One region of the Thauera sp. WH-1 genome, then DNA from elsewhere that is predicted to be linked to it. Evidence: predicted binding sites of a transcription regulator. Region 1 holds the regulator's gene; each other region holds the start of a gene.
The links. The regulator sigma-54, encoded in region 1, starts transcription at its own class of promoters, with help from an activator protein. The targets are predictions, from matches to a motif close to TGGCACGCTTNCTGCTNA.
Positions count from the first base shown of each region.

Region 2: a site for sigma-54 is predicted at 2,673-2,690, ahead of glnA (type I glutamate--ammonia ligase). Genes of this name have one in related genera too.
Region 3: a site for sigma-54 is predicted at 3,080-3,097, ahead of ACMV5O_RS03395 (circularly permuted type 2 ATP-grasp protein). Genes of this name have one in related genera too.
Region 4: a site for sigma-54 is predicted at 2,970-2,987, ahead of flgB (flagellar basal body rod protein FlgB). Genes of this name have one in related genera too.

Region 1 covers NZ_JBLQGP010000004.1:65,515-71,156, reverse strand. Annotated here, with positions in the region: gene recA (recombinase RecA) at 1-612, shown strand, start outside; gene recX (recombination regulator RecX) at 632-1,081, shown strand; gene lptB (LPS export ABC transporter ATP-binding protein) at 1,068-1,790, shown strand; gene ACMV5O_RS05900 (RNA polymerase factor sigma-54) at 1,813-3,294, shown strand; gene hpf (ribosome hibernation-promoting factor, HPF/YfiA family) at 3,312-3,635, shown strand; gene ptsN (PTS IIA-like nitrogen regulatory protein PtsN) at 3,772-4,257, shown strand; gene hprK (HPr(Ser) kinase/phosphatase) at 4,226-5,185, shown strand; gene ACMV5O_RS05880 (AsmA family protein) at 5,182-5,642, shown strand, end outside.
Region 2 covers NZ_JBLQGP010000001.1:444,870-450,511, forward strand. Annotated here, with positions in the region: gene nadA (quinolinate synthase NadA) at 1-817, opposite strand, end outside; gene ACMV5O_RS02170 (rhodanese-like domain-containing protein) at 874-1,326, opposite strand; gene ACMV5O_RS02175 (cation diffusion facilitator family transporter) at 1,385-2,560, shown strand; gene glnA (type I glutamate--ammonia ligase) at 2,777-4,186, shown strand; gene ACMV5O_RS02185 (DUF4124 domain-containing protein) at 4,323-4,811, shown strand; gene glnL (nitrogen regulation protein NR(II)) at 4,868-5,642, shown strand, end outside.
Region 3 covers NZ_JBLQGP010000002.1:246,557-252,198, forward strand. Annotated here, with positions in the region: gene ACMV5O_RS03385 (circularly permuted type 2 ATP-grasp protein) at 1-2,061, shown strand, start outside; gene ACMV5O_RS03390 (transglutaminase family protein) at 2,078-3,004, shown strand; gene ACMV5O_RS03395 (circularly permuted type 2 ATP-grasp protein) at 3,139-4,569, shown strand; gene ACMV5O_RS03400 (alpha-E domain-containing protein) at 4,619-5,566, shown strand; gene ACMV5O_RS03405 (peptidase) at 5,600-5,642, shown strand, end outside.
Region 4 covers NZ_JBLQGP010000013.1:38,340-43,981, reverse strand. Annotated here, with positions in the region: gene ACMV5O_RS13555 (DNA topoisomerase IV subunit B) at 1-1,097, opposite strand, end outside; gene ACMV5O_RS13550 (flagella synthesis protein FlgN) at 1,178-1,669, opposite strand; gene flgM (flagellar biosynthesis anti-sigma factor FlgM) at 1,689-1,988, opposite strand; gene flgA (flagellar basal body P-ring formation chaperone FlgA) at 2,101-2,841, opposite strand; gene flgB (flagellar basal body rod protein FlgB) at 3,037-3,441, shown strand; gene flgC (flagellar basal body rod protein FlgC) at 3,453-3,857, shown strand; gene ACMV5O_RS13525 (flagellar hook assembly protein FlgD) at 3,880-4,551, shown strand; gene flgE (flagellar hook protein FlgE) at 4,567-5,642, shown strand, end outside.

The sequences.
Region 1 (5,642 bases):
GTCGTCGACTCGGTCGCCGCGCTCACACCGAAGGCCGAGATCGAGGGCGAGATGGGCGACCAGCTCCCCGGCCTGCAGGCGCGCCTGATGTCGCAGGCGCTGCGCAAGCTCACCGCCAACATCAAGCGCACCAACACCCTGGTCATCTTCATCAACCAGATCCGCATGAAGATCGGCGTCATGTTCGGCAGCCCCGAAACCACCACTGGTGGCAACGCGCTCAAGTTCTACGCCTCGGTGCGCATGGACATCCGCCGCACCGGCACGATCAAGAAGGGCGACGAGGTGGTCGGCTCCGAGACCCGTGTCAAGGTGGTCAAGAACAAGGTGTCGCCGCCGTTCAAGGAAGCGCACTTCGACATCCTCTATGGCGAGGGCATTTCGCGCGAGGGCGAGATCATCGACCTCGGCGTGACGCACAAGATCGTCGACAAGTCCGGCGCCTGGTACGCCTACCAGGGCGACAAGATCGGCCAGGGCAAGGACAACTCGCGCGAGTTCCTGCGCAACAACCCGGCGCTGGCGCGTGAGATCGAGAACAAGGTGCGCGCCGCGGTCGGCCTGCCCGCAATGGCGGTGACGACCACCGCAGCGGCAGCCGCCGAGGCCTGAGCGGGGCCAAGGTACGGCCATGGGCGTCCCCAGCCTGCGCGAGCGCGCGCTCCGTCACCTGGCGCGGCGCGACCACTCGCGCGCCGAACTGGCGCGCAAGCTCGCCACCCACGGCGAGGCGGACGAGATCGACGCCGTGATTGCGCGCATGGGCGAGCTCGGCCTGCAGTCCGACAGCCGCTACGCCGAGGCCTTCGTGCGCGGCAAGGCGGCCCGTTTCGGCGCCGGCCGGCTGCGCAGTGAGCTGGCGCGGCGCGGCATCGAGCGTGACCTGATCGAGCAGGCGATCGAGAACGAATGCGTAGAATCGGAACTGGAACGCGCACGCCAGGTGCTGCGCAGCCGCTTCAGCTCCGCGCCGGCCGACCCGCGCGAATGGGCGCGCCAGGCGCGCTTCCTGCAAACCCGCGGCTTCGCCCCCGAACTGATCCGCAAGCTGCTGAAAGAGCCCTTCGATGAGTCTGCTTAAGGTCGCCGGCCTGCAAAAGCGCTACAAGTCGCGCACCGTGGTGCACGATGTCGGCTTCGAGGTCGACCCGGGCCAGGTGGTCGGCCTGCTCGGCCCCAATGGCGCGGGCAAGACCACCTGTTTCTACATGATCGTCGGCCTGGTGCGTGCCGACGGCGGTCAGATCACGCTCGACGGCACCGATCTCACCCACCTGCCCATCCACGCCCGCGCCCGCCTCGGCCTGTCCTACCTGCCGCAGGAGATGAGCGTGTTCCGCAAGCTCAGCGTGGCCGAGAACATCCGCGCCGTGCTCGAGCTGCGGGGGCTGGAGACGCGACAGATCAACGCCCGCCTGGACGAGCTGCTGCTCGAGCTGGGCATCAACCACCTGCGCAACAACACCGCGGTGTCGCTGTCCGGCGGCGAGCGCCGGCGCTGCGAGATCGCCCGCGCACTGGCGACCGACCCGCGCCTGATCCTGCTCGACGAGCCCTTCGCCGGCGTCGACCCGATCGCGGTCATCGACATCCAGAAGATCATCCGCTTCCTCAAGGAGCGCGGCATCGGCGTGCTGATCACTGACCACAACGTGCGCGAGACCCTGGGGATCTGCGACCGCGCCTACATCATCAGCGAAGGCCGGGTACTGGCCAGCGGCAAGCCGACCGAGATCATCGACAACGAGCGCGTGCGCCAGGTCTACCTCGGCGAGCATTTCCGCCTGTGAGTGCGCACCCACACCGACCACGATGAAACCCAGCCTCCAGCTCAAGCTCTCCCAGCACCTCACGCTGACGCCGCAACTGCAGCAGTCGATCAAGCTGCTGCAGCTGTCGACCATCGAGCTCAACCAGGAGATCGAGCGCTTCCTGCTCGAGAACCCGATGCTCGAACGCGCCGACAGCGATGGGGTGGAGTTCATGCCCCCTGCCGCGCCGGGCAGCCCGCCCGAGCACGAACTGCAGCAACAGCAGCGCCAGGACGAGGCGCGCGAGGCGGCGCCCGACAGCGCCGGCGCCGAGGCCGGCGAACACAGGGAAGGCGGCGAAGGCAGCAGCGAGGACGAGGGCATCGACTGGTCGAACGTGGGCAGCGGCGCCTCGAGCCGCGGCGAGGACGATGACGACGTCGATTACCAGGACCTGCAGGCGGCCGGCGTGTCGTTGCGCGAGCACCTCGACCAGCAGGTCTCGCTGTCGCCGCTGTCGGATCGCGACCGCGCCCTGGTGCGCCTGGTGATCGAGGCGCTCGACGACGACGGCTATCTGCACCAGCCGCTCGAGGAATTGCTCGAGCTGCTGCCCGAGGAGTCCGAGGTCGAGCTCGACGAACTCAGCATCGCCCTGCGCCATGTGCAGAACCTCGAGCCGGCCGGGATCGGCGCGCGCAGCCCGCAGGAATGCCTGTCGCTGCAGTTGCGCACGCTGCCCGCGACCGACACCCGCGCGCTCGCGCTCGAGATCGTCGACAAGCATCTCGAGCTCCTCGCCGAGCGCAACTTCGTCAAGCTCAAGAAACTCACCGGCTGCGACGACGACGCCCTGCGCGCCGCCCACGCCCTGATCTGCAGCCTCGACCCGCACCCGGGGTCGCGCTACTCGAGCGCGGAGACGCGCTACGTGCTGCCCGACGTCGTCGTGCGCAAGCTGCGCGGTCGCTGGACCGTCACCCTCAATCAGGAGGCGATGCCGCGCCTGCGCATCAACCGCCTGTATGCCAGCCTGCTGCAGCAGAACCGCGGCCAGGGGGGTGGGCTCAGCGGCCAGTTGCAGGAGGCACGCTGGCTGATCAAGAACGTCCAGCAGCGCTTCGACACCATCCTGCGGGTGTCTCAGGCCATCGTTGACCAGCAGCGGCAGTTCTTCGATCATGGGGAGGTGGCGATGCGGCCACTCACTCTCCGGGAGATCGCAGACCAGCTCGAGCTGCACGAATCCACCGTATCGCGCGTCACCACGCAAAAATACATGGCGAGCCCGCGCGGTGTATTCGAACTCAAGTATTTCTTCGGCAGTCACGTCGCCACCGATACCGGCGGAGCGGCATCCTCGACGGCGATTCGAGCGCTGATTCGCCAGCTGGTGGATGCAGAAGACAGCAAGAAGCCGCTGTCCGACGCCAAGATTGCAGAAGTTCTGGGCCAGCAGGGTATCGTGGTCGCACGGCGCACGATCGCCAAGTACCGTGAATCCCTCAATATCCCGCCGGTCAGTCTGCGCAAATCCATCTGACAACAACAGGAGTTAACATGAATCTCAACATCACCGGGCGCCATGTCGAAGTCACCCCGGCCATTCGCGACTACGTGACTTCCAAGCTCGATCGCGTCATCCGTCACTTCGACAACGTCACCAGTGTCGCGGTGATCCTCTCGGTCGAGAAGCTCAAGCAGAATGCGGAAGTCACGCTGCACGTGCGCGGCAAGGACATCTTCGTCGAGAGCGACGACGCCGACCTGTATGCCGCCATCGACGCGATGGCCGACAAGCTCGACCGGCAGGTTCAGAAGTACAAGCAGAAGCAGGCCGACCACAACCACGAAACGATCAAGCACCAGGCACCCGAAGTCTGACGCCTTCGTTACCGCCCCGTGTCCGGGGTGTGGTTATAATGCGCGCGTTTTCACGACGCGAGCCCCACTCGCCCCGGACCGTCCAAACGCAGCACCTGACCTAGGCGGTTCAGCTATTGCGCAAGCCTTCCAGCGAATGAGCCTGATATCTCAACTCCTGCCACTTTCCAACGTGGTGGTCGACCTCGACGCCAGCAGCAAGAAGCGCGTCTTCGAGCAGGCGGGCCTGTTGTTCGAGAACAACCAGGGCATCGGTCGCAGCACCGTGTTCGACAGCCTGTTCACCCGCGAACGACTCGGCTCGACCGGGCTTGGTCAAGGCATCGCGATTCCGCACGGCCGCATCAAGGGCCTGAAGGACGCCGCCGGCGCCTTCCTGCGCCTGGCCACACCGGTGCAGTTCGACGCCCCGGACGGGCGTCCGGTGAACATGCTGTTCGTCCTGCTCGTTCCCGAGCAGGCGAACGAAACCCACCTGCAGCTGCTGTCCGAGCTCGCGCAGATGTTCAGCGATCGTGATTTCCGCGAAGCCTTGCTCGACGCACCGGACGCGGCCCACATCCATCAGATGTTCATGAACTGGGGCGCCGATGCGGCAGACCAGCGTCGCGCGGCTGTATGAGGCGTACCGCGACAGCCTGAAGCTGTGCCACCTCAGCGGGCGCCTTGACGCGCGCATCGCGGTGGCCGAAGAACGCATCTGGCCCGCCGATCTGGTGGGCCACCTCAATCTGATCCACCCGACCCGCCTGCAGATCCTCGGTGCCGCCGAACTCGCCTGGGCACGCCGCCAGTCGAACGAGAAGGTCGCGCATCACCTCAACGAAATCCTGTCCGCACGTCCGCCGGCCATCATCGTCGCCGACGCCTGCGAGGTGCCCAACATCGTGCACGGCATCTGCGCCGCACACGATGTCGCCCTCTTCACCACCGATCATCCGGCGGCCAGCGTGATCGACCAGCTTCGCCTCTACCTGTCGCGCGAGCTGGCCGAGAAGGCCTCGCTGCACGGCGTGTTCATGGACGTGCTCGGGCTGGGCGTGCTGATCACCGGCGACTCGGGCGCGGGCAAGTCCGAGCTCGCGCTCGAACTGATCTCACGCGGCCACGGCCTGGTGGCCGACGATGTCGTCGAGCTCTCACGCATCGCGCCCACCGTGCTCGAGGGACGCTGCCCCGAACTGCTGCAGGACTTCATCGAGGTCCGCGGCCTGGGTATCATCAACATCCGCACGATCTTTGGCGAGACCGCCTGCCGGCGCAAGATGCGCCTGCGCCTGATCTGCCACCTCGAGCGCCGCCAGCCCGGCCCGGGCGACCCAACCCGCCTCCCCGTGCAGCAGGAGACGCAGGACATCCTCGGCGTCAAGATCTCGCGCGTGGTGCTGCCGGTCGCCGCCGGGCGCAACCTCGCGGTGCTGCTCGAGGCGGCGGTGCGCTCGACCATTCTTCAATTGCGTGGCATCGACTCGACGCAGGAATTCATTGACCGCCAGATGCGGGCGATGAGCCCGACGGGCGATCGCGACGAGGACGGCGTGCGGCCATGAGCCGTCCGGTCCGCAGCCTGCTGGTCCGCGGCCTGCTGATCCTCATCGCTGCAACCATCCTGCTGCTCGCCGGCCTCGCCGCCTGGCTCAGCTTCAGCTTCGACCCCAACGACCATCGCGCACGCCTGTCCGCGGAGGTGCTGCGCCATACCGGACGCGAGCTCCGGATCGACGGTCAGCTCGGCCTGTCGGTCTACCCTTGGCTGGGTGTCGAGGCCGGCCGCCTGACGCTCGCCGACGCCCCCGGTTTCGGCGACGGCCCCCTGGCCCGCATCGACCGCCTGGAGGCGCGTGCGCGCCTTATTCCGCTGCTGCGGGGCGACCTCGAGATCGACCGCATCGTGATCGACGGGCTAGAGCTCAAGCTCGTGCGCGCCGCCGACGGCCGCACGAACTGGAGCACCCCGCCGGACAAGACCGGCGCGACCACGGACGACGCCCGCCGCGAACCGCGCAC
Region 2 (5,642 bases), on a different contig from region 1:
GGATGAATTCGGTCGAGCCGACGTAATCGGACTTCTGGCACACCTCGAGCATGCTCTCGGGGTGGGAGATGACGAAGCCATCGGGATGCTTCTCGCGCCAGCGGTCGATGTGCACCGGCTGGAACATCTGGTGCACCGAGCAGTGGCCCTTCCACAGCAGGATCTTCGCCTTGCGGATCTGCTCCGGGGTGAGGCCGCCGTACTCGAGGTCGGGGTCCCACACCACCATCTCGTCGAGCGGGATGCCCTTCTTGTAGCCGGTCCAGCGGCCCAGGTGCTGGTCGGGGAAGAACAGCACCTTCTCGCGCCTGGCGAAGGCCCAGTCGAGAATGGTCGGTGCATTGGTGGAGGTGCACACGATGCCGCCATGCTCGCCGCAGAAGGCCTTGAGGTCGGCGGCCGAGTTGATGTAGGTGACCGGCGTGATCACCTCGTCGGGCTTGTCGAGCACCTCGGCCAGCTCGCGCCAGCAGCGCTCGACCTTGGCCAGGCTGGCCATGTCGGCCATCGAACAGCCGGCAGCGAGGTCGGGCAGGATGGCGACCTGGCTCGGCTTGGACAGGATGTCGGCGACCTCGGCCATGAAATGCACGCCGCAGAACACGATGTATTCGGCGTCGGTCTGCGAGGCCAGGCGGGCGAGCTTGAGCGAATCGCCCGTCAGGTCGGCGTGCTGGTAGACATCGGCGCGCTGGTAGTGGTGGCACAGCAGCACCGCACGCTCGCCGAGGCGGGCGCGGGCAGCACGGATGCGCTCCTGCGCCTCGTTGTCGGCGAGCACGTTGAAGCGGTCGAAGCTGATGGTGGCGACTTGCATGGTGCGAATCCCGGTCCTTGCAATGGGTTCAAAAACAGCGCCTGGGCGCAGCGTCCTCAGCCCTGCTGCCAGGGCAGACCGGCATGACGCCAGCCGCCGATGCGGTTGCGCTGGCCGTTGGCGTCGCGGTCACCCTCGAAGCCCTCGAGAACGTTGTAGCAGTTGGCGTAGCCGGCGGCCGAGGCGGCCTTTGCCGCGGAGTCGGAGCGCGCGCCGGAACGGCACAGGAACATGACCAGCGCCTCGGGATCGACCTGATGCGTCAGCTGGGTCATGAAGTGCGGGTTGTCCTGCATCGAAGGGTAGGACTTCCATTCGATCTCGACCGTTCCGGGGATGCGGCCCACCCAGTCGAGTTCGGCACGCGTACGCACATCGACCAGTTTCGCGCCCGGTGCCAGCTGCATCACCTGCCAGGCTTCGGCCGGGGTGAGCGCGCCCTGGTAGGGCAGGCCGAGGTTTTCTGCGCGCTCACGCGCCAGCGTCAACAAGTCCGACAGGGTTCCCATGCGCACATCCGTCTAGAATCAGAATTTGCCGAAGTATAACGCGTCCGCCGCGCTCTCCATGCAGATCCAGAACGCCCCCTCCCGTCATGCAGCCAGCCCCCAGCAGGCACGCAGTCGCGGCATCCGCCGTACCACGCTGGTCGCCATCTGCACCAACGCCACCCTCACCGTGTGCCAGGTCGTCATCGGCCTGTTCGCCAATGCCTTCAGCCTCGTCGCCGACGCCGCGCACACGCTCTCTGACCTCGTCACCGACCTCATGGTGCTGATCGCCGGCCAGCGCAGCGCGCACCCGGCCGATCTCAATCATCCGTATGGCCATGGCCGCATCGAGACGGTGACGACGATGGTGCTGGGGGTGGTGCTCGCCGCAGTCGGCATCGGATTCCTGTGGAATTCGGGCCTGCGCCTGCAGACGATCGACGAACTGCCCGAACTGCACCCGGCGGCGCTGGTGATGGCGCTGCTGACCATCGTCGCCAAGGAGGGCCTGTTCCGCTACACGCTTGCGGCCGGGCGCCGGCTGAAGGCGCCGATGCTGGAGGCCAATGCCTGGCATGCGCGCTCGGACGCGGCCTCGTCGCTGGTCGTCGCGGCCGGCATCGGCGGCAGCCTGGCGGGCTACCCCTTTCTCGAGCCGCTGGCCGCGGCGGTGGTGGGTTTCCTGATCCTGCACATGGGCGTCAAGCTGGCGCTGAAGTCGGTACGCGAGCTGATCGACACCGGCCTGCCCGCCGAGGAACTCCAGCGCCTGCGGCGCACGATCGAGGACACGCCGGGCGTGCTCGGCCTGCACGACATGCGCACCCGCCGCATGGCCGACCGCGTGCTGTGCGACGCTCATGTGCAGGTCGACCCGCGGCTCACGGTGTCGGAAGGTCATCGCATCTCGGACGCGGTCTATCTGCGCGTGCGCGACGCACACCCCGAGGTGCAGGACGTCCTGGTGCACATCGACCCGGAAGACGATGCCGACCTGCAGGTCGTACCTCCCGGCCCGATTCCCGAACGCAGCGAAGTCCTCGAGGTCGTGCGCGCGCTGCTGGGGCCGGCTGCGCCACGGCCGCAGCGGGTTCAGATCCACTATCTCGGCGAGCGGCTCGAGGTCGAGATCATGATCCCCTCCAGCCTCGACACCGAGCAGCTGGATGCCTTCGGGCAGCGCCGCCAGGCCTGGCTCAAGGCTCATCCGCACTACCGCGCAATCCGCCTTTTTTACAATGGAGCACCATAATGGTGCGCTATCACCAACCGTTGCACCAATTCTGTGCATACCGCCTCGCATACAGGCACCGCTTTCGGGCATCTGCCCTTGTGGCACAATGAGTCACGGATTTTTTATTACCTGGCACGCTTAGTGCTTCTTGGCTCTTCAGAAATCCGGCGCACCGACCAACAACCGCTGCTCCACCCGCTCAACGCAAACACCGCCATCTCACCAGGAGTGAAAATGAACGCACAAGACGTCATGAAGCTGATCCAGGAAAACGAAGTGCGCTTCGTGGACCTGCGCTTTACCGATACCCGCGGCAAGGAGCAGCACGTCGGCCTGCCCGTGTCCGCCTTCGAGGAAGAGCACTTCGAGCACGGCCACCCCTTCGACGGCTCATCGATCGCCGGCTGGAAGGGCATCCAGGCTTCGGACATGATCCTGATGCCCGAGCCTTCCTCGGCCTATATCGACCCCTTCTTCGATGAAACCACGCTGGTGCTGACCTGCGACGTCATCGAGCCGTCCGACGGCAAGGGCTACGACCGCGACCCGCGTTCGATCGCCAAGCGCGCCGAGGCTTACCTGAAGAGCACTGGCATCGGCGACACCGCCTTCTTTGGCCCGGAGCCCGAGTTCTTCATCTTCGACGCCGTCGAATGGTCGGTCGACATGTCGGGCGTGTACAGCAAGATCATCTCGGAAGAGGCCGCCTGGTCCACCGCCGACAAGTTCGAAGGTGGCAACACCGGCCACCGTCCGCGCGTCAAGGGCGGCTACTTCCCGGTGCCGCCGGTCGACAGCCTGAACGACATCCGCGCCGCCATGTGCCTGGCGCTGGAAGCGGCGGGCGTGCCGGTCGAGGTGCACCACCACGAAGTGGCCAACGCCGGCCAGTGCGAGATCGGCACCAAGTTCAGCACGCTGACCAAGCGCGCCGACTGGACCCAGGTGCTCAAGTACATCGTGCACAACGTGTCGCACCAGTACGGCAAGACCGCCACCTTCATGCCCAAGCCCATCGTCGGCGATAACGGTTCCGGCATGCACGTCCACCAGTCGATCTGGAAGGACGGCCAGAACCTGTTCGCGGGCAACGGCTACGCCGGCCTGTCGGAGATGGCGCTGTACTACATCGGCGGCATCATCAAGCATGCCCGCGCACTCAATGCGATCACCAACCCGGGCACCAATTCCTACAAGCGCCTGGTGCCGCACTACGAAGCCCCGACCAAGCTGGCCTACTCGGCCCGCAACCGTTCGGCCTCGATCCGCATCCCCTATGTCGCCAACCCCAAGGGTCGCCGCATCGAGGCGCGCTTCCCGGACCCCCTGGCCAACCCCTACCTGTGCTTCGCCGCGCTGATGATGGCGGGCCTGGACGGCATCCAGAACAAGATCCACCCCGGCGACCCGGCCGACAAGAACCTGTACGACCTGCCGCCGGAAGAGGACGCGCTGATCCCGACCGTGTGCACCAGCCTCGAGCAGGCGCTGGAGTACCTGGACAAGGATCGTGACTTCCTGACCCGCGGCGGCGTGTTCTCCAATGACTTCATCGATGCCTACATCGAGCTGAAGATGGAGGAAGTCGATCGCATGCGCATCACCACCCACCCGGTGGAATTCGACATGTACTACAGCCTGTAATCGGCGAAGCACCGCGCACAGCGAGGGGGACGGGCATTGCCCGTCCCTTTTTTCTGCGGTCTAATCAGGCTTCATTCCGCCAGGATAAGGGCCACAGCGCCGGGATCGCCCCGGAGGCGCCGGCCCGCACAAGCGCATGCGTTCGCCCCGACTCTTCCTGCTGCTTCTGCTCGCGACCCTGAGCGCCCCTGCCCGGGCCGACATCTACAAATGCACCGACGCCGATGGCCGGGTGACCTATACCAACGATCGCTCGCTCGGCCGCGGCTGCGTGCGCCTGGAGTCGGATCTGCCGGTGTCGTCGGTGCCAGCGCCGGTGCGTCGGCCCGCGGCGGCGCCCGCCGCACCGGCTGCGACAAGCCCGGGCGCCTTCCCGCGCGTGAGCCCGAACGACCAACGCAGCCGCGACGACGCACGCCGGCAGGTGCTGCAGTCCGAGCTTGCGAACGAAGAAACGGCGCTCGCCGAGGCGGAGAAGGCGCTCGCTGAGCAGGAGTCGATCCGCCTCGGCGACGAGCGCAACTACCAGAGGGTGCTCGACCGCCTGCAACCGTTCAAGGACAAGGTCGAACTGCACCAGCGCAATATCGAGGCCTTGCGGCGGGAGATCTCCGGCCTGAGGTAGCCCACAACGCCTGGCGCGCATCTTGCTTTTCAACGATGGACCTTCAGGACGCGCCCATGCCATCGCCCCCCCTCCACTCCGCCACCGGCCCCTTCGCCGGACTCGAGCTGCTGTCGTCGGCGGTCGTTCTCGTAGACGGCAGGCTGGTGATCCGCTACCTCAATCCGGGGGCGGAAAACCTGTTCGCGATCAGTCAGCGCAAGCTGCTCGGCCAACCCCTGGCGCGCCTGCTCGGTAGCCCCCCCGGGCTGGCAGCAGCGCTGGACAATGCGCTGCGCACGAACTGGAGCTATACCGGCCAGGACCTCACCATCAGTCGCAACAGTTCTGAGCCGGTGCGGCTCGACTGCACGGTGACCCCGGTGGAAACCTCGGGCGTGCGCCTGCTGCTGGAGTTCCGCCCGATCGATGCGCAACTGCGGGTCGCCCGCGAGGAACAGCTGCTGCACCAGCAGCAGGCCAATCGCGAGCTGATCCGCAACCTCGCGCACGAGATCAAGAACCCGCTCGGCGGCATCCGCGGCTCGGCGCAACTGCTGCAGCACGAACTGGACGACCCGCAGCTGCGCGAATTCACCGACGTCATCATTGCCGAGGCCGATCGCCTGCAGGATCTGATGAACCGCCTGCTGAGCTCGCACTGCATGATGCGACCGACCCAGCTCAACATCCACGACGTGCTCGAGCGCGTGCGGCGGCTGATCCTGGCGGAGTTCCCGCAGCTCACGATCCGCCGCGACTACGACCTCAGCCTGCCCGAGATCACCGCCGACCGCGAGCAGCTCATCCAGGCCGTGCTCAACATCGTGCGCAACGCGGCGCAAGCCCTCG
Region 3 (5,642 bases), on a different contig from region 1:
GCGGAGGAGGGCGAGGACGCGCCGCTGATCGTGGTGATGACCCCCGGGCCGTACAACGAGACCTACTTCGAGCACGCCTTCCTCGCCCGCGAGATGGGCTTTCCGCTGGTCGAGGGCCAGGACCTGACGGTGCGCGACGAGACCGTGTTCCTGCGCACGCTCGACGGCCTGCGCCGGGTGCATGTGATCCTGCGCCGGGTCGATGACATCTGGTGCGACCCGCTGGAGCTGCGCGACGACTCGGCGCTGGGCGTGGCCGGCCTGGTGGGGGCGGTGCGCGCCGGCCGCGTCACCGTCGCCAATGCGCTCGGCAGCGGCATCCTCGAGACCGGCGCGCTGCTCGGCTACCTGCCGCGGCTGGCCGAGCAGCTGCTCGGGCAGAAGCTGAGGATGCCCTCGGTGGCCACCTGGTGGTGCGGCGAACCGGCCGCCTGCGCCTATGCGCTCGAGCACCTGCGCGAGCTGGTGGTGAAGCCCGCCTACCCGAGCGCCAGCGCCGGTCCGGTGTTCTGCCGCGACCTGCCCGAGGCCGAGCTCGAGGCGCTGGCGGCGCGCATTGCCGCGCGCCCCTTCGATTTCGTCGCCCAGGAGATGGTGAACATCTCGCAGGCGCCGGTGCTCGCCGTCGATGGCGAGGCGCCGGGCGAGCTGCCGAGTGAGGCCGAGGCCGCCGCCTGCAGCCTGGTGGCGCGCAACATTGCGCTGCGGGTGTTCGTCGCCGCCGGCCCGGACGGCTTCCGGGTGCTGCCCGGCGGGCTGACGCGGGTCGCCTCCGGCGCCGACGCGCGCGTGGTGTCGATGCAGCAGGGCGGCAGCAGCAAGGATGTGTGGGTGCTGCGCTCGCCGGCGGCGGCACGACCGGCGGCGCGCATCGTGCCCGGCCAGCTTGCGCCGTCCGAGCACGCGCTGCGCGAGCTGAGCCTGTCGAGCCGGGTGGCGGAGAACTTCTTCTGGCTCGGGCGCTACAGCGAGCGCGCCGCCGCCGCCGCCCGCCTCGGCCGCGAGACGCTCGCCCGCCTGGGCGGGCTGGTCGGGCCGGCGGGCGAGCTGAGCCTGGCCGGTGCGTCGCCGGCGGGCGCGGGCGGCGGCCTCGCGCAGGACGGCACGAAGGCCGATGACGAGCCGACGCTGGCCGCCCTGCTCGGGCTGTGCCGGCGGGCGGCCATCCTGCCGACCGAGGGCGAGGAGGCCGCGGCGGCGGACGCAGACGAGGGCGGCGATGGCGGCGGTGGCACCGAGGGTGGCGCGGCGGCGCGTGCGCTGCGCGCGCGCGTGCCGCTGTCCGTTGCGCTGCTCGCCGGTGCGCTGTTCGACCCCGCGCGCAGCGGCAGCGTGGTCGCCAACCTGCGCATGGTGCTGGGCCTGGCGGCCCAGGTGCGCGACCGCCTGTCGCCCGACAGCTGGCGCATCTACAACCGCCTGTCCGATTTTGCCGAGGCCCCCAGGCGTGCACCCAGCCTGGGCGATGCCCTGCACCGGCTCGACGACTCGCTGCTGTCGCTCGTCACCCTGTCGGGCTTCGTCATCGAGAGCATGCCGCGCGACGCTGGCTGGCGCTTCCTGTCGATCGGGCGGCGCATCGAGCGCCTGCAGTTTCTCGCTGCGGCCTTGTCGGCGCTGCTGCTGTCGCCGCACCCGGGGGCGCTGCGTGCGCTGCTGGCGCTGACCGACGGCGAGATCCGCTATCGCAGCCGCCACGCCCGCGGCCTGGCGCCGCAGCCGGTGGCCGAGCTGGTGATGCTCGACGGCGACAATCCGCGCGCGCTGCGCTACCAGCTCGAGTCGCTCGCCGAGCATGTGCGCCTGCTGCCCGAGGGCGAGGCGCTGGCGGCACCGCTCAACCGCCAGCGCGAGCGCCTCGATGCGCTGTCGCTGTGCGACTGCTTCGTGCTCGAGCTCGACGGCCGCGCCCGGCGCGAGGCGGCTGGTGCGCGCCACTGCGACACCCTGCAGGCCGTGCTGGCCGACACCTGGGCCTGCGGCAACCAGCTCGCCGACGCCTTGTCGCACCGCTACTTCACCCACCTCGACGCCCGCAGCCGGGCGACGGTTTCGCTCTGAGCGAGGTGCCGCCAGGATGCAGGAATACGATGTCCGCCACGACACGACCTACCACTACGACAGTCCGGTGCTGCTGTCGCAGCAGATCGCCCACCTGCGCCCGCGCGAGGTGGCCCATCAGCAATGCCTGTCCCACACGCTGGCGATCGAGCCGCCGGCCTCGGTACAGCGCGAGCGCAGGGACTTCTTCGGCAATCCGGTGACCGCTTTCGCGGTCTATTCGCCGCACGACCGCCTGCGCGTGCGGGCGCGCAACCGCATCCGGGTCGATCCGCGGTGCTGGCCCGAGGCCGCCGGCAGCCTGGCGTGGGAGGCGGCGCGCGACCACCTGCGCGATGGCCTGTCGGGCCATGCGCCACTGCAGGACGATGCGCGCGACGCCGGCCAGTACCGCTTCGGCTCGCCCTTCGTGCCGCTGGGCGAGGCCTCCGCCACCTATGCCGACTATGCGCTGCAGTGCTTCACCCCGGGCCGCCCGCTGGTCGAGGCCCTGCTCGCCTTGTCGGCGCGCATCCATGCCGACTTCAGTTTCGACCCCGAGGCCACCAGCGTGGCCACGCCGGTGGCGCAGGTGTTTGCCGAGCGGCGCGGCGTGTGCCAGGACTTCTCGCACCTGATGATCGCCTGCCTGCGCGCCCTCGGACTGGCCGCGCGCTACGTGTCGGGCTACCTGCTGACCGCGCCGCCGCCTGGCCAGCCGCGGCTGATCGGCGCCGACGCCTCGCACGCCTGGGTCGCCGTGTGGTGTCCGGGCCTGGGCTGGGTGGAGGTCGATCCGACCAACGACCTGCAGCCGGGCAGCGGTCACATCACGCTTGCCTGGGGGCGCGACTATGGCGACGTGTCGCCCTTGCGCGGCGTGATCCTGGGCGGCGGCGGGCACAAGGTGGAGGTTGCGGTGACGGTGATGCCGCTGGAGGAGGGCGAGCACGCACCACTTTGATGCATTGGCGGCCATCCTGGTGCGCACCAAGGCAGTGCCTGCACGCAGATGCGCCATTCCGTGGGGATTGGGGCTTGGCACGCTTCATGCTGAACCCTGCGCGAGGGAGTAAAAACATGAGCGCAAACAGCACAATGACCGCCGCAATACCATTCGACGAGATGTACGCCGCCGACGGCAGCGTGCGCGAGCACTACCGGCCCTATGCCGAGTGGCTGGCGCAGATGCCGCATGAGCGTATCGCGCGCAAGCGCAGCGAGGCCGACGTCGCCTTTCACCGCGTAGGCATCACCTTCAACGTGTATGGGGAGGAGGGGGGCAAGGAGCGGCTGATCCCCTTCGACCTGCTGCCGCGCATCATTCCGGGCACGGAATGGACGGCGCTGGAGGCTGGCCTGCGCCAGCGCGTGAAGGCGCTCAACGCCTTCCTCGCCGATATCTATCACGGCCAGGAGATCCTGCGCGCCGGGCGCCTGCCCGCCGACCAGGTGCTCAACAACGCCCAGTTCCGGCCCGAGATGAAGGGGGTGGACGTGCCCGGCGGCCTGTACGCGATGATCGCCGGCATCGACCTGGTGCGCGCCGCCGGCGCCGACGGCAAGGGTGAGTACTACGTGCTGGAAGACAACCTGCGCGTGCCCTCGGGCGTAAGCTACCTGCTCGAGAACCGCAAGATGATGATGCGGCTCTTTCCCGACCTGTTCTCGCGCTACAACGTGCAGCCGGTCGAGCACTACCCCGACCTGCTGCTCGAGACCCTGCGCGCGGTGGCGCCGGCCGGCGTGCTCAACCCGACGGCGGTGCTGCTGACGCCGGGCGCCTTCAACAGCGCCTACTTCGAGCACAGCTTCCTCGCCCAGCAGATGGGGGTGGAGCTGGTCGAGGGCCAGGACTTGTTCGTCAAGGACGACACGGTGTACATGCGCACCACCCAGGGGCCCAAGCGGGTGGACGTGATCTACCGCCGCATCGACGACGACTTCCTCGACCCGGAGGTGTTCCGCGCCGACTCCATGCTCGGCGTGCCGGGCCTGATGGCGGCCTACCGTGCCGGCCGCGTGACGCTGGCCAATGCGGTCGGCACCGGGGTGGCGGACGACAAGTCGATCTACCCCTACGTGCCCGAGATGGTGCGCTTCTACCTCGGCGAGGAGCCCATCCTCAACAACGTGCCGACTTACATGCTGCGCAAGCCCGAGGACCTGGCCTACACCCTGGCCCACCTGCCCGAGCTGGTGGTGAAGGAGGTCCATGGCGCCGGCGGCTACGGCATGCTGGTGGGGCCGGCGGCGAGTGCGGCCGAGATCGAGGACTTCCGCCAGCGCATCCTCGCCGCGCCCGAGAAGTACATCGCCCAGCCCACGCTGTCGCTGTCGTCCTGCCCGACCTTCGTCGACGCCGGCATCGCGCCGCGCCACATCGACCTGCGCCCCTTCGTGCTGTCCGGCGGCAAGGAGATCCGCATGGTGCCAGGCGGACTCACCCGCGTGGCGATGAAGGAAGGCTCGCTGGTGGTCAATTCCTCGCAGGGTGGGGGCACCAAGGACACCTGGGTGGTCAATTGAAGAACCCGCCGCCGCGTCATCGCCCGCGCCGGGCGCAAGGAGAACCAAGATGCTGAGCCGTACCGCCGATCACCTCTACTGGATGGCGCGCTACACCGAGCGCGCCGAAAACACCGTGCGCATGCTGGACGTGTCCTACCGCATGTCGCTGCTGCCGAGCACCAACGGCGGCGACACCGACGGCTGGTCGGCGATCCTCGCCATCAGCGAGCTGTCCGAGGCCTTCGCCCGCAGCGGCCGGCCGCTGACCGCGGGCGACGTCATCGAGTTCGTCGTCCTCGACCGCGACAACCCGTCCAGCGTGTGGAACTGCCTGCGTGCCGCGCGCGAGAACGCCCATGCGGTGCGCGGCACGCTGACCGCCGAGATGTGGGAGACGACCAACGCCACCTGGCTCGAGATCCGCGACATCACGCCGGAGAAGCTGCAGGCGACCGACCTGGGCGAGTTCTTCGAGTGGGTGAAGTTCCGCTCGCACCTGCTGCGCGGGGTGACCTTCGGCACCATGCTGCACGACGATGCCTTCCAGTTCGTGCGCCTGGGCACCTTCCTCGAGCGCGCCGACAACACCGCGCGCCTGCTCGACGTCAAGTACCACAGCCTGCTGCCCAAGGCCGACGGCCACAACAGCTCGACCGACTTCTACCAGTGGGGCGCGCTGCTGCGCTCGGTGTCGGCGTTCGAGACCTACCGCCACGTCTATCGCGACGTCATCACGCCGTACAAGGTCGCCGAGCTGCTCATCCTCAACCACGCCATGCCGCGCTCGCTGCACGCCTGCCTGGACGAGATCAACGGTATCCTGGGCGACATCGCCAACCTGCACTCGGCCGAGGCCGCGCGCCAGGCCGGCGAGCTGCACGCCAGCCTGCACTACGGGCGCATGGACGACATCTTTGCCACCGGCCTGCATGTGTGGCTCGAGCGCTTCCTGGCGCGCATCAACCGCCTGGGCGACAGCATCAGCGACAACTTCCTCGTTCCGGTCGCGGCCTGACGCGCCCGACCCCGCCCGCCACGGGACCTGCCCATGACCTACTGCGTTGCCATGTGCCTCGACGAAGGCATCGTCT
Region 4 (5,642 bases), on a different contig from region 1:
GAGGACACCAGCTTGACCGCCTCGCGCGAGTTGAGCTTTTCCTTCACCTGGCCCTGGAACTGCGGGTCCAGCAGGCGCGCCGACAGCACGAAGCTCATGCGCCCGCACACGTCCTCCTGCTGCAGCTTGACGCCGCGCGGCAACAGCGTGTGGTGGTCGATGAAGGACTTCATGGCCTCGAACACGCCGGCGCGCAGACCGGATTCGTGGGTGCCGCCATTCACCGTCGGGATCAGGTTGACGTAGGACTCGCTCGGCACCGCCGATTCGAACCAGGCCAGCGCCCAGGCGGCGCCTTCGCCTGTGGCGAAGGTGGGGTCGTCCTTGCCGGCGTACTTCTCGGCGGTGAAGATCGGCGCCACCGCCTCGACGTCGCCGGCGAGCTCCTTCAGGTAGCCGGCAAGGCCCTCTGGATAGGTCCAGGTCTTGGCCAGCACCGGGCCGTTCGCCTGCTCGATGTCGAGCCGCACCGCCACGCCCGACAGCAGGACTGCCTTCGAGCGCAGCAGGCGCTCGAGTTCGTTCATGGGGACGCGCGGCGAGTCGAAATACTTGCCGTCCGGCCATACCCGCACCCGGGTACCGGTCTGGCGGCCGCAGTCGCCTTCGATGCGGACCGGGCTGATCGTCTCACCACCGTCGGCAAAGTCGATGCGGTGGATCTTGCCGTCGCGCTTCACCTCCACTTCGATGCGGGTGGACAGCGCATTGGTCACCGACACGCCGACGCCGTGCAGGCCGCCCGAGAAGGCGTAGGCCGAGTTGCCCTCGCGCTTGTCGAACTTGCCGCCCGCGTGCAGCCGGGTGTAGGCCAGCACCACCACCGGCACGCCTTCTTCCGGATGCAGGCCGACCGGGATGCCGCGGCCGTCGTCGGCGACGGTGATGGAGCCGTCGAGGTGCAGGGTGACGTGGATCTTCTTCGCAAAGCCGGCGAGCGCCTCGTCGGCGGCGTTGTCGATCACTTCCTGGATGATGTGCGCCGGGCTGTCGGTGCGGGTATACATGCCGGGGCGCTCGCGCACCGGCTCGAGTCCTTTCAGGACACGGAAGGAGGATTCGTCGTACTGCTTGGGGGTGTCTTGCTTGCCAGCCATGCTGCGCGCTCGTTCGGTGTCACGAAGGGCGCAAGGATAGCAGAGCGATGGGCTGTATGTATGTTCAGCTTGATGACGGATCAGGCGCTGCCGAGCATGCGACCGCCGCCGATGGGGCGGCTGTGGCCTTCGGCGTCATACAGCGGCGGCTGGTCGGCCGCCGTGAGCAGCACCGAGAGGGCCGCCTGATTGTGCGCCATGCGCTCGACGATGAGCTTGCCATTGAGGTCGTTGTGGTCGCGCGCCTTGCCGGCGAGCTCGATGACTTCGTCCCAGCGCGCCAGGACGCGTGGCAGGTTGGCGCAGATCTCACGGATCGCCGCGTCCGAGGGCGTGCGACCAAGTCGTCCCAGCAGCAGGGCGCGGTCGTCGGACAGGCGCTGCAGGCGGCGATAACGTTCGTTCTTGTCTTGGGTCAGCGCCAGGAGGGCGTCGGTGTCGCCGGCGACCAGCAGCGACTCTTCGCGCTCGAGCAGGGCGATGAACTCCTTGAGCTGGATCGCCTCGGCCTCGATCAACAGCGCCAGCCGCTGCTGATCTGCGGGCGTGGGCACGAGCGGTGGGCGGTTCATGGCACAGCTGCGACAGTGTTCAGCGCTGGCCGGCCAGCATGTCGCGGACACTGGCGATCAGGCCGTCGGCGATGCGATTGGCGTCGACCTTGAACTCGCCGTTGGCGATCGCCTGCTTGATCTCATCGACCCGCTGCTTGTCGACCACCGGCGTCTGCGCGATGGCGGTTTCGGCCTTTTGCAGGCTGGAGGACAGGGAGGACAACTGAACCTTGTCGCTGGCGCCGGCAACCGGACCGTTGTTGTTGGCCGGGCTGCGCGGGCGCATATCGGCCGTGGCGCTGGGGGCAAGCGACTTGCCCGTGCTTTCGATTTTCATGGCGCAGTTCCAATACAGAGTGACTCTAACGGTCTTGTCGGCCCGGTCAGCCAAAACTTTAGCAATTAATTCATGAAACGGGTCACGGTCGCCGGCAATGGACGCCGGGTATTCAGAATCCGACCTCGACCGTGCCGCTGGCCTGCGCGATGCCAGTGACGACCTGGCCGTTGGACAGGCGCACGCGCACGCTGTCGCCTGGTGCCGCACTGTTCATCGCGCGGCCTTCGCTGGACACGCGAAAGCCGGGACCTGCACTCATCACCTGGACGTTCTGCCCCTGCCTGACGGCATGCGGGATGCGCAGCATGTCGCCGCGCAGCGGGCTGCCCGCGGCAATGGCGAAGCGGGTGTGGTGGCCGCTCGCCTGGGTCGGGTCGGTCAGGGTGTTGTCGGGCAGGGTGCTGAGGTCGCCGCGACGCACCGTGATGTCGGCTGGCCCGACGATCTGGCCGGCGCGCAGGGGCAGGGCGGCGACCAGATAGTCGGCCACCACCGAGACCTGCGCCTGCAGGTAGGCCGTCCAGACCACCGGCGAGTCGCAGCGCACGCCAACGCTGATGCGTCCCCACGCCCGTGTGCCGGCGGGCAGGAAGGGCTCGAGCGCGGCGCAGGCCGGCAACTGGTTGTTGGGGTCGAAGGGGCTGACGACGATGCTGACTTCGCCGGGCAGCCCCGTCGTCTGCCCGCGCAGGAAATCCTGCACCCGCGCTTCGATCGCGGCCGGGGCCTGCTGCGCCTGAACCAGCGGCGAAAGGGCGCCGATGCCAAGCGCCACAACGCTCGTGATCAGCCGCCAGGCGGGGCGCGCGTGCCTCGGCAGGCAGCATGCGGGGATCGAGGTCTGCTTCATGCGCGGATTGCACCATGGGCCAGTCATTCAGGCAACCGGCAATCCTTGCCGGCAGGCGGCGGCGAAATTGGCCGGTCTTTACCCGGCTTATCGGCGCCAGCCGACAGCGCTTGAGCGGCTAGCATGCCTGGCATGGAAACTGCGACCGGAGTGACCGATCGCCCGCACCGAGGAGCACACACGATGAAGACCACGATGAGCACCCTGTTCGACCGGTCCATCCAGTTCCACCAGACGGCGCTCAACCTGCAGGCGCATCGCCAGCAGTTGCTGGCGTCGAACATCGCCAACGCCGACACGCCCAACTACAAGGCCCGCGATGTCGATTTTCGCGCCGCGCTGCAGGGCGCATTGCAGCAGTCGCGCGGCCGTGTCGAACTCGCGGCGCCGCGGCCGGACCACATCGGCGCGGGGGGCGGGCTGGCGCTGGAGGGCCTGACCGGCTACCGCAGCGAGATCCAGTCCGCGGTCGATGGCAACACCGTGAACATGGACGTCGAACGCGCCGCCTTCGCCGAGAACGCCTTGCACTACGAGGCCAGCGTCACCTTCATCAACGGCATGCTGCGTTCGATGAACACGGCGATCACCGGCCAGTAGGGAGAATCCTCATGAGCATGCTCAATGTCTTCCAGATCGCTGGCTCGGCGCTCAACGCCCAGTCGCTGCGACTCAACACCACGGCGTCCAACCTCGCCAACGCCGACAGCGTGACCTCGGAAGATGGCCAGCCCTACCGCGCCAAGCAGGTCGTGTTCGCCGCCCGTCCGGTGGCGGGGCCGGCGGCCGTGGGTGTGCAGGTCACCGGCGTGGTCGAGAGTGCCGCACCGATGCGCATGGTGTTCGAGCCCAGCAACCCCGCGGCCAACGCCGAAGGCTATGTCGAGATGCCCAACGTCAATGTGGTGGAAGAGATGGTGAACATGATTTCGGCCTCGCGTTCCTACCAGAACAACGCCGAGGTGATGAACACGGCACGGACCTTGCTTCAGCGTACCTTGCAGATCGGCCAGTAAGGGCCGTGCAGGAGACGCTGAGATGAGCACCGTATCGAATACCCAGACGGCGCAGAACGTGCTGGCCGGCCTGACCCGCAGCGAGCCTGTGGGCAAGAAGGACGACGAGGACAGCCAGGCCCGGTTCTTGAAGCTGCTGACGACGCAGTTGCGCAACCAGGATCCGATGAACCCGCTGGAGAACGCCGAGGTCACCTCCCAGCTCGCGCAGATGAGCACGGTGGACGGCATCGAGCGCCTGAACACGATGTTCAGCGCCTTTGTCGACAGTCAGAACGCCAACGACTCGATGCAGGCTGCGGCCCTGGTCGGCCGTGGTGTGCTGGTCGAAGGCAAGCGGCTGGGCCTGACGGAATCGGGCGCGGTCGGCGGTTTCGAGCTCGACGGGCCTGCCGACAAGGTGGCGCTGTCGATCAAGGATGCGGCGGGGCTGGCAGTTGGCCAGATGGAGCTGACCGACGTCGATGCCGGCAGCCAGAACTTCGTCTGGGATGGCACGGCGAGCGACGGATCGCGCGCGGCCGACGGCATCTACACGCTGGAGCTCAACGCAAGCCTGCGCGGCGAGAAGGTCGCCGGTCGCACGCTCGAGTTCGGCCCGGTCACGAGCGTCATCCGCGGCCCGGCAGGCACCGACTTCCAGGTCGGCGCGCTCGGCATCTTCAAGTTCGACGACATCAAGCAGATTCTCTGATCCGGAGCCCCGATCATGTCTTTCCAGCAAGGTTTGAGCGGCCTCAATGTCGCCTCGAAAGCGCTCGACATCATCTCGAACAACGTCGCCAACACCAATACGGTGGGCTTCAAGAGCGGCTCGGCCGTGTTCGCCGACGTCTATGCGGCGTCCCTGACCGGCTCGGTGTCCGGCAAGCAGGTCGGTGTGGGCAGCACCCTGGGTGCCGTGCGCCAGAGTTTCACCCAGGGCAACCTGACCACGACCAACAATCCGCTCGATCTGGCGATCAATGGCGATGGCTTCTTCATCGTCGGCCGCACGGATGGGCCGGATGTCTATAGCCGCAACGGACAGTTCGAGCTCGACAAGGATGGCTTCATCATCAGCTCCACGGGGGAGAAGCTGAAAGGCTTCCAGAGCCCCGCCGGGTCTGGCCAGCTGCCGACGCCGGTTGGCGGACTGAAGGAGCTGCAGATCCCGATCATCGGCTCCTTGCCCCAGGCGACCAGTCGTGTCGACATCGGCGGCAATCTCGATGCGAACGCCTTGAGTCCGGCCGAGACCTTTCCGCAGCTGCTCGGGCCTGGTTACACCTTCCCCAGTCCGAAGACCAGCCCCGATGACGAGGCGTGGCGGGATACTCGGACCTATAACTACTCGACCTCGATCGAAGCCTTCGACAGCCTGGGCAAGTCGCATGAGCTGACCTTCTACTTCGTGAAGAAGACGCCGAGCGCCGCACCGCCGCCGGCCGCTCCCGGGACGTTGATCGACCTCAACGCCTGGCAAGTGTTCACCAGCGTGGATGGGCAGTACCCCTTGGGTGTGCGCGACGATGGTGTCGTAACAGACCCCTCGGTGATCTGGGGCCTTGAGTTCGACGAGAAAGGGGTGCTCAAGACGCCCGTTACGGGACCATCGCCGACGGCCCTGCTCAATGTGCCCACCTCATACACACCTGACGCCGAGCAGATCCGCTTCTATGTCGACTTCTCCGACATGCGCCAGATTGGCGGCCCCTATCTCGTGAGCGAACTCACCCAGAACGGCTTTACCGGAGGCGAACTCGCCGGCTTGTCGGTCGGGCGTGACGGCATCATCACCGGGCG